4 regions of the Bradyrhizobium sp. CCBAU 51753 genome follow, and region 1 is predicted to be linked to each of the others. Evidence: predicted binding sites of a transcription regulator. Region 1 holds the regulator's gene; each other region holds the start of a gene.

Region 1 (2,202 bases):
GTCACGCCATATTGTAGCGTTTGGCCTGTCGGGTACGACATCTCGTGCGGCAGTACTGGACCCTCTTAGTAGCCATTTGTTCTGCGTGAACGTTCGGGCGCAACAGCACGCCCGGCGAGGGCTAAGGGATTCTGACCGCGGGGATTTTGACAGATTTGGCTCGCAGCGCCGCTCCCATCACCGGCCGGCGCACCGCGAAAGGAAGAATGCGATGACGGTATTGACCTGGTCCGACGATCGCGTCGAGCAGCTGAAGAAGCTCTGGGAGAGTGGCCTCTCCGCCAGCCAGATCGCGGCGGAACTCGGCAATGTGACGCGAAACGCCGTGATCGGCAAAGTCCATCGGCTCGGCCTGTCCGGCCGCGCCAAGGCGCCCTCCACCGCCGCGCCGCGGCAGCGCAAGGCCCGTCCCGCCCAGCACATGATGCGGGTGGCGCGCCCGGTCTCGCGCGGCAACACCGCGCTGGCGCAGGCTTTCGAGGTCGAACTCGAGCCGGATCCGATCGCCTACGACAACGTGGTGCCGATGAGCCAGCGGCTGTCGCTGCTGGAGCTGAACGAGGCCACCTGCCATTGGCCGGTCGGCGATCCCTCGAGCCCGGAATTCTTCTTCTGCGGCGGCAAGGCGCTCACCGGCCTGCCCTATTGCGCGCACCACTCGCGCGTCGCTTACCAGCCCGCCGGCGATCGCCGCCGGCCGTCGAACAAGCCGCAGCTCAAATAGGCCGACGACGAAACCAGCGACGACGTCAAAAAAGAAATCCCCGCGAAGGCGGGGATTTTTTTGTTGCAGCGGTCGGACCGGGCCTTACGGCTGCGGCTCGGCCTTGGCAAAACGGTCGTCGAGGGCGTAGCCGGCGCCGCGCACGGTGCGGATCGGATCCTGCTCGCGGCCCGGATTGAGCAGCTTGCGCAGGCGGCCGATATGCACGTCAACGGTCCGCTCGTCGATATAGATGTCGCGGCCCCAGACGCTGTCGAGCAGCTGCTCGCGGCTGAACACGCGGCCGGGATGCTCGAGGAAGAATTCGAGCAGCCGATATTCGGTCGGGCCGAGATCGATCGGGCGGCCGGAGCGCGCAACGCGGCGCTTCTCTCGGTCGAGCTCGATGTCGCCATAGGTCAGCACGGTGGCGAGCCGCTCGGGGCTGGCGCGGCGCAGCAGGCCCTTCACCCGCGCCAGGAGCTCCGGCACCGAGAACGGCTTGACGATATAATCGTCGGCGCCGGTGGCCAGCCCACGCACCCGCTCGCTCTCCTCGCCGCGCGCGGTCAGCATGATGATCGGCAGCTGCTTGGTCTCGGGACGTGCCCGCAAGCGGCGGCAGAGCTCGATGCCGGACAGGCCCGGCAGCATCCAGTCGAGCACCACGAGATCGGGAACGCGCTCCTTGAGGCGGGTGTCGGCATCGTCGCCGCGCCCGACCGTTTCGACATCGTAGCCTTCCGCGTCGAGGTTGTAGCGCAACAGCGTTGTCAGCGCTTCCTCGTCTTCGACTACCAGAATGCGTGCGCTCATCGGTCTAAGTTCTCTCTATCTTGATCCGTTGCCCAGACGCAAAACCGAAACGCTCATCGTCCTGATGAGCACGATCTTGTCGGAAAACCGGTACCCACTTTTCCGGATCGTGCTTCAGTTACCCGGCACCGTGGTCGCAAAGTTGGTCATGTCGCCCTTCGGGCGCTTGTCGGTGATTTGCTGGCCCTCGATCATGTAGAACACGGTCTCGGCGATGTTGGTGGCGTGGTCGCCGATCCGCTCGATATTCTTGGCGCAGAACATCAGGTGGATGCAGAACGAGATGTTGCGCGGATCTTCCATCATGTAGGTGAGCAGCTCGCGGAACAGCGAGGTGCAGATCGCGTCGACCTCCTCGTCGCCCTTCCAGACGTTCATCGCCGCCGGCAAATCGTGCGCGGCGTAGGCGTCGAGCACCGACTTGACCTGCGACAGCACGAGGTCGGTCATGTGCTCGAGGCCGCGGATCAGCTTCAGCGGCTGGAAATCGCTCTCCAGCGCCGCGACGCGCTTGCCCATGTTCTTGGCGAGGTCGCCGATCCGCTCGAGGTCGGTGGCCACCCGCATCGCGCTGACGATCTCGCGCAGGTCGATCGCCATCGGCTGGCGCCGCGCGATCGTCAGCACCGCGCGCTCTTCGATGACGCGCTGCAGGCTGTCGATCTCGATGTCGGCGGCGACCA
Region 2 (2,202 bases), 3.1 Mb from region 1:
CGGGTTACCGATCGCGAGCACGACGTCGCCGACCAGAAGCTCGTCGGAATTGGCAAAGTCGAGGGTCGTGAACTTCTCCTTGTTGGTGTTCTTCAGCCTGAGCACGGCGAGGTCGGTGCGGCTGTCCTTCAAGACGATCTCGGCCTCGTATTCCCGCTTGTCGGCGAGCGAGACCTTCACCTGGTCGGCGCCCTCGATCACGTGATTGTTTGTGACCACAAGTCCGGTCGAATCGACCATCACGCCGGAGCCGAGCGAGCGCTGCATCTGCTCCGGCTGCTGTCCCGGCACGCCGAAGAAGCGGCGGAAGATCGGATCGTCGAGCAGCGGATTGCGGTTCTGGACGGTCTTGGCGGCATAGACATTGACCACTGCCGGCTGCACGCGCTGCACGATCGGCGCGTAGGACAGCCTGAGCTCCGCCTGCGAGGACGGCACCCGGCGGTCCTGGGTTCGATCCTGGGCCTCCGCCTGGCAAAGATTCCCTGCCAAAACCAGCACGGACAGAACGGATAGGGCAGCAAAGCGGACGGGTCGGAGCATTCTCACCTCTCGCGGAAAACGCCGGAATATAGGCGCGTTCGCGCGGCAATTGAAGGGTGCCTGACCGGTTAGCTGGCCCCCCGGCCACACCGGTGCAAAAACCGCCGTGGCCGCGTTGACGCGCCGCGTGGCTTCTATGATGCTTGTCATCTCACGAAGCAGCTCCGCTTGTTGCCCGTGTACAACAAGCGGAACTGAAATCCCGGGTTATGCTGTCGTGTGTCAGTCACGATCAAAATCTAGGACTCGAATTCAGTGAGCGGGGACTTCAAACACAACAGGGGTGCACAATGGGTGCAACAAGACTAGGCGCAATCGCCATCGGATTGGCGGGAGCGCTTGCCGCTTCGCCGGCACATTCGCAATCGGCCGGTGGCGGCAGCGATGCAGAGATCGCGCTGCTGAAGCAGCAGCTGAAGCTGCTCGAGCAGAAGCTCGACAAGTTGCAAAAGCAGACCAACGCCAACACCGCGACCGCGGCAAGCGCCAACGCCAATGCGAAGGCGGCGGACGCCAAGGCCGCGCGAGTCGCGACCGCCAATGCCGCGATCCCGGTCAAGGGCCCGGTCGCGCCGTCCGGCGTCGTGGTGACGCTGCCGAACAACCGGCCGACGATCTGTACCGCTGACGAGCAGAACTGCGTCGCCATCACCAGCCGCGTGCATTGGGACGTCGGCGGTTACGACTATCGTCCGAACACCGCCGGCACCGTGCCGCAGAAGCTCGACAGCGGCGAGAACGTTCGCCGTGCGCGCATCGGCGTCGTCGGCAAATTCTTCGGCGACTGGAACTACTCGCTGATCTACGACTTCGGCGGCTCCTCCGACGGTTTTGGCGGCGCAGCGCCGGGATCGCTGCCGGGCGGCGGCACCTCGGGCATCGAGAACGCCTATCTGAGCTACACCGGCTTGAAGCCATTCGGCGGCAAGATGGCGATCGAAGGCGGCATCATGGACGTGCTGTGGACGATGGACGAGTCGACCAGCTCCAACGACATCCTATTCATGGAGCGCGCCTCGGCCGGCATCATCGCGCAGAACATCGCGGCCGGTGACTTCCGTTCGGCCGTCGGCACCCGCTGGTGGAACGACCAGCTCTGGATCGGCGGCTACGTCACCGGACCGACCACGGGCCAGATCCACTCCGCCTCCAGCGTCACCCCGGCAGGCTCGTCCGAGCAGTATGGCAGCGTCGTCCGCATCGCCGGCAATCCGATCAACGGCAAGGATTACTCGGTGCATATCGGCGCCGATGCAGAATGGCTGATCCAGCCGCCGCGCAACCAGCTGACCCAGGCACAGACGCTCACGCTCAGCGATCGGCCCGAGCTGCGCATCGATCCGACCACGCTGATCTCGACCGGTGCGATCGCCAACGTCTCCGGCGCGCAGGTCTACGGCGTCGAGGCCGCGGCGACCTACGGTCCGTTCATCGCACAGGGTGAGTACTACTGGTTCAACATCGACCGTTCTGCGAACACCGGCCTGCCGCCGTTCGGCGCGCCGAGCCTGAAGTTCGACGGCGGTTATGCGCAGGTCGGCTACGTGCTGACCGGCGAGAACCATGCCTACAACTCGTCAACGGCCTCCTACAGCGGCATCAAGCCGAGGGATCCGTTCTCGCTCGCCAGCGGCGGCTGGGGCGCCTGGGAAATCGCCG
Region 3 (2,202 bases), 770 kb from region 1:
GATAGCTGCGCTCGTCGAGCATGAACACGTCGAGATGCGGGCCGTAGCTCAGCGTGCGGTAGACCCGGCCCGGCTCGACGATGCTCTCGCGCATCGGATACATCTCGTGGAAGGCGCGCGCCGCCCGCGCAGCCAGCAGCGTGATATCGCGCTCCTTGTAGGCCGCCGGCAGCTGCTTCGACAGCGACCAATTGTTGGTCACCTCGTGGTCGTCCCACTGCACGAAGATCGGCACCTCGGCGTTGAAGGCGCGCAGATTCTCGTCGAGCATGTTGTACTTGTGCGCGCCGCGGAATTCGTCGAGCGTCTCGGCGACCTTGGCCTTCTCGGCAACCGTGATGTTCTTCCAGATCTTGCCGTCGGGCTGCTTCTGCTCGGCGTTGATGACGCCGTCGGCATAGATGGTGTCGCCGGAATGCAGGAAGAAATCCGGATTGTGCTTCTTCATCGCGGAGAAGGTGAACATGCCGCCGTCATCGGGGTTGATGCCCCAGCCCTGGCCGGCGACGTCGCCGCCCCACACGAAGGAGACGTCGCGGCGGTCGCTCGGCGCGGTGCGGAAGCGGCCGACCACCGGCTCGCCGACGATGTCGATATGCGACAGATCGCGGAAGCGGACGCGGTAGAAGATGTCCTGGCCCGAGGGCAGGTTCTCCAGCAGCATCTTGGCGGTGAAGTCGCTCTCCGGCAGCGCCGCGATCGGCGGCAGGGTGCGGGCATCCTTGAACGATTCGGTGGTTGCGACCTCGACCATCATCTGCGCCGGACGGTCGGCCCGCGCCCACACCACGCCGCCGTCGGTGCCGACATCGCCGGACTGCACGCCATGGGTGATCACCGGGCGGTCGGCGGCGCGCGACAGATAGGGCATCGCGATGACCCCGGCTCCGGCCGCTGCCGCAGTGGACAAAAAGCGCCGGCGGGTCAGCTTGCGCGAAAACCGGATTGTCATGGGGATCCTCCTGAAGGGGTCGCGAGCGCGACAATGCGCCGCAAGCGGGGCAAGACCTAGAAAAATTCCATGACGGCGAGATTACAGGGACGGGCGAATTCGGCTCCGGGATCGCTGCCGGCTTCTACGTCAGGTGAGCACGCAGGCAGGGCTCCCTCCCCCGGGGCTCCCCCGGGGGAGGGCTGGGGAGAGGGGTAAGCCCCAGGCGAGATGATCGTGAGGATCACTGCTTTCGCAATCCTGCTCGCCCGCAAAGCCAATGGAGAGGGAACGTCGTGTGGCACCCCTCTCCCTAACCCCTCCCCCGCAAGGGGGGAGGGAACCCTGCGCCGGTAGCTCCCTGACGTGGGCCGCTCGTCAGGGGTGGAAGGGGGAGTCGTTCTTGAGGAGATGAAAGCTACGCCGTCCCCGCGGCCCTGAACTGGGTCGCGGCGCGTTGCAGGTTTTGCGGCATGCTCAGCAGCAGCGCCTTGCGGTCGGCGACGGCGTTGTGAAACTGCTCGAGCGCGATGTTGAACGCGGTCAGCGTGCCTTCCTCGATCGCGCCGTGCTCGTAGCAGTCCAGCGTGTGGCGCAGGATGTCGTCGGCTTCGGCCTGCAGCTGGTCGAGCTCGTCGGTCGCATCGCTCTGCCGCGCGGTCTTCAGCATTTCCAGCAGCCGCTCGCGCTGCGAGGTGTTGGTGTTGCGTTCGTCCTGCTTGAGATAGCCGGCGAACCAGGCGCCGGCCGAGCCCATCGCCGAGAGCGCCATCAGGCCCCACCAGATGTAATCGCTGTAGCGGTCGAGGAAGGTCTTCTCCTCGCCGTCGACGAAGGCAGCGGCGCCCGGATGCACCGGGATGGTGGCGTCCTTGTCGGTGTCGGGCGTCTCGATCTTGGCGGCGAGCGGAAAATCGGTCTTGAGCTGCTGGCGGATCGCGAACAATTGCCGGGTGAACGCCGCGACGGTGGATTCTGCCAGTCCCTTTCGCGCCACGATGTGATGCGCGAAGCTGATGGTCTTCACCTCGTCCTCGGGCCGGTTCGCCGCGCCGAGCGAGCCGGCAGGAATCTCGGCGGCCTCATAGGCCGGATGGTTCTGCGAGATCGCCTCCGCGGCGTCGATCGCAAGGAAGGTCGGCTCGCCGCCGTCGCGGCTCGATGCGGTGATCGCATCGATCGTGATCTTGCTGTTGGCGGGACCCGCGGCGAGATAGGCGTCGGCCTTCTGGTTGCGGATCGCGTCGGCCGCCTCATTGGCCGGGAACTGG
Region 4 (2,202 bases), 3.3 Mb from region 1:
TCGCCGAGCGCTACGCCTATGGCCCGACCCGCGTGCAGTACGAGAACAAGGATCCGCGCGGCCACGCCGAGTTCAAGGCGATGCTGGCCGAGCACTCGGCGGTCGGATCGGCCAACACCCAGCAGGGCGTGCAGAAGGAGCGCCCGTCGCTGTACACGCTGACCGAGGAGATGAAGCGCATCACGGTGCCGACGCTGATCATCACCGGCGACGAGGACTGGCCGTGCCTGTTGCCCGGCATCCTGATGAAGCAGAACATCCCGTCCGCCGCGCTCGCGGTGATGCCGAATTGCGGCCACGCCATCAACATCGAGGAGCCCGACGAATACAACCGGATCGTCGGCGACTTCCTCGCGCAGGTCGAGAGCGGCCGCTGGCCGATGCGCGATCCGAGGGCGATGAGCACGTCGATCACCGGGATGAAGGATTGATCGTCGGCTTCCCGCTCTTCGTCCCGTCACCCTGAGAGGGTGTGAAGCTTTGTCCTCACCCACCGCTGTCATCGCCCGGCTTGACCGGGCGATCCAGTACGCCGCGGCCTCTCGCTTCTATCACCGGCGTCTCTGGAATACTGGATCACCCGGTCAAGCCGGGCGATGACACCGAGCAAGCTGAGCAAACCAAACCGTCATCCTGAGGTGCGAGCCCTTGCGAGCCTCGAAGGGTCGACGGCCCGGCTGGTGGCCGATTCATCCTTCGAGGCTCGCTTAGCAGCGCAATTGCGCTGCTAAGCTCGCACCTCAGGATGACGGGGTTACGTAGCGGCGCAACTCAGTGTCGTCCCGGCGAAGGCCGGGACGACATTGAATGTTCGGTGCCACTCATGCGTCGTGCAACGGCGCATTGCATCACAGACAGTCGCTATCGTCGCGCATCGTGCAACCGATGCTAGAAGCTCGGCGCACCTAATCGTCTTCGCGCAACTTTTGTCGATTGCACAAGACTGACACGGACCTGTCATTCGCTGCGGCTAATGATCCGGGTGCTAATGTGTCGCAGGTCAAAGTCACAAATCTGTAAAGAACAGGGGCGCTACGGTGAAAACCAAGTTTCTCTCAACGGTCGGAATCTGTCTGGTTGCTGGCGCGGTCGCGTGCAGCACATGGGTGTTTGCCGCCCAGGATGATCAAGGCAATCAGGGTAACCGGAGCCAAGGCAACGGTCAGGGCAACGGTCATCATCCGCACGAGCTGCACACGGCGACGCCGATCAAGCATCTCGTGGTCATCTTCAATGAGAACCGCTCGTTCGATCATTATTTCGCGACTTACCCCAATGCGGCGAACCCGTCGGGCTCGATCGCCTTCGTTGCCAAGCCGCATACGCCGAAGGTCAACAACCTCGCCAACGCCGACCTGTTGACCAATAACCCGAACCTCAATCCGGCCAACGGCACCGGCGCGACCAATCCGTTCCGCCTCGACCGCACCCAGGCCAACACCAAATCGCAGAACCATGCCTATACGCCCGAACAGCAGGCGGTCGACAACGGCAAGGAAGATCTGTTTCCGAAATTCACTGGTCGCGGCACCGCCGGCGGCGTCGGCGCCTTCGGCACCAACGGGCAGGTGATGGGCTATTTCGACGGCAACACCGTCACCGCGTTCTGGAACTACGCCCAGAACTTCGCGATGAGCGACAATCACTGGACCGACACCTTTGGTCCGTCGACGCAAGGCGCGCTCGCGGTGATCTCCGGCCAGACCAATGGCGCGCAGAACATCGTCGGCAGCTCGTCCTCGATCGCCGACGGTCAGGGCGGCCTGACCCTGATCGGCGACACCGATCCCGGCTTCGACCAGTGCTCGAGCAAGACGAGCACGGTGCTGATGACCGGCAAGAACATCGGTGACCTGCTCAACGACGAGCGCATCAGCTGGGGCAGCTTCATGGGCGGTTTCGATCTCACGCTCAAGAACGCCAACGGCACCACCGGCTGCGCGCGCAGCACCTTCTCCAGCAACGTGGCCAGCACCGTCACGGACTACATCCCGCACCACGCCTGGTTCCAGTACTACACGTCGACCGCCAACCCGACCCATGCGCGGCCGAGCTCGGTGCAGGCGGTCGGCCACACCTACGCGGCTGACGGCAAGACGGTCGATCCGGCCAATCACGGCTACGATCTCGAGGATTTCTACGCCGCGGTGAAGGCCGGCAATTTCCCGGCCGTCTCCTACATCAAGATGCCGGCCTATCAGG

What was found. Region 1 encodes PhoB, which activates phosphate uptake and scavenging genes when phosphate is short. Its sites were predicted from a motif close to TGTCATNNANCTGTCAT; they were not measured.
Region 2: the regulator PhoB is predicted to act here: its motif matches at 757-773, upstream of XH93_RS25160 (OprO/OprP family phosphate-selective porin).
Region 3: the regulator PhoB is predicted to act here: its motif matches at 1,022-1,038, upstream of XH93_RS01475 (alkaline phosphatase).
Region 4: the regulator PhoB is predicted to act here: its motif matches at 945-961, upstream of XH93_RS24535 (phospholipase C).

The regions. Positions count from the first base shown of each region.
Region 1 covers NZ_CP030037.1:8,658,768-8,660,969, forward strand. Annotated here, with positions in the region: gene XH93_RS39815 (GcrA family cell cycle regulator) at 212-724, shown strand; gene phoB (phosphate regulon transcriptional regulator PhoB) at 809-1,519, opposite strand; gene phoU (phosphate signaling complex protein PhoU) at 1,634-2,202, opposite strand, start outside.
Region 2 covers NZ_CP030037.1:5,523,049-5,525,250, forward strand. Annotated here, with positions in the region: gene XH93_RS25155 (DegQ family serine endoprotease) at 1-543, opposite strand, end outside; gene XH93_RS25160 (OprO/OprP family phosphate-selective porin) at 834-2,202, shown strand, end outside.
Region 3 covers NZ_CP030037.1:312,833-315,034, forward strand. Annotated here, with positions in the region: gene XH93_RS01475 (alkaline phosphatase) at 1-952, opposite strand, end outside; gene XH93_RS01480 (TAXI family TRAP transporter solute-binding subunit) at 1,350-2,202, opposite strand, start outside.
Region 4 covers NZ_CP030037.1:5,391,709-5,393,910, reverse strand. Annotated here, with positions in the region: gene XH93_RS24540 (alpha/beta fold hydrolase) at 1-431, shown strand, start outside; gene XH93_RS24535 (phospholipase C) at 1,038-2,202, shown strand, end outside.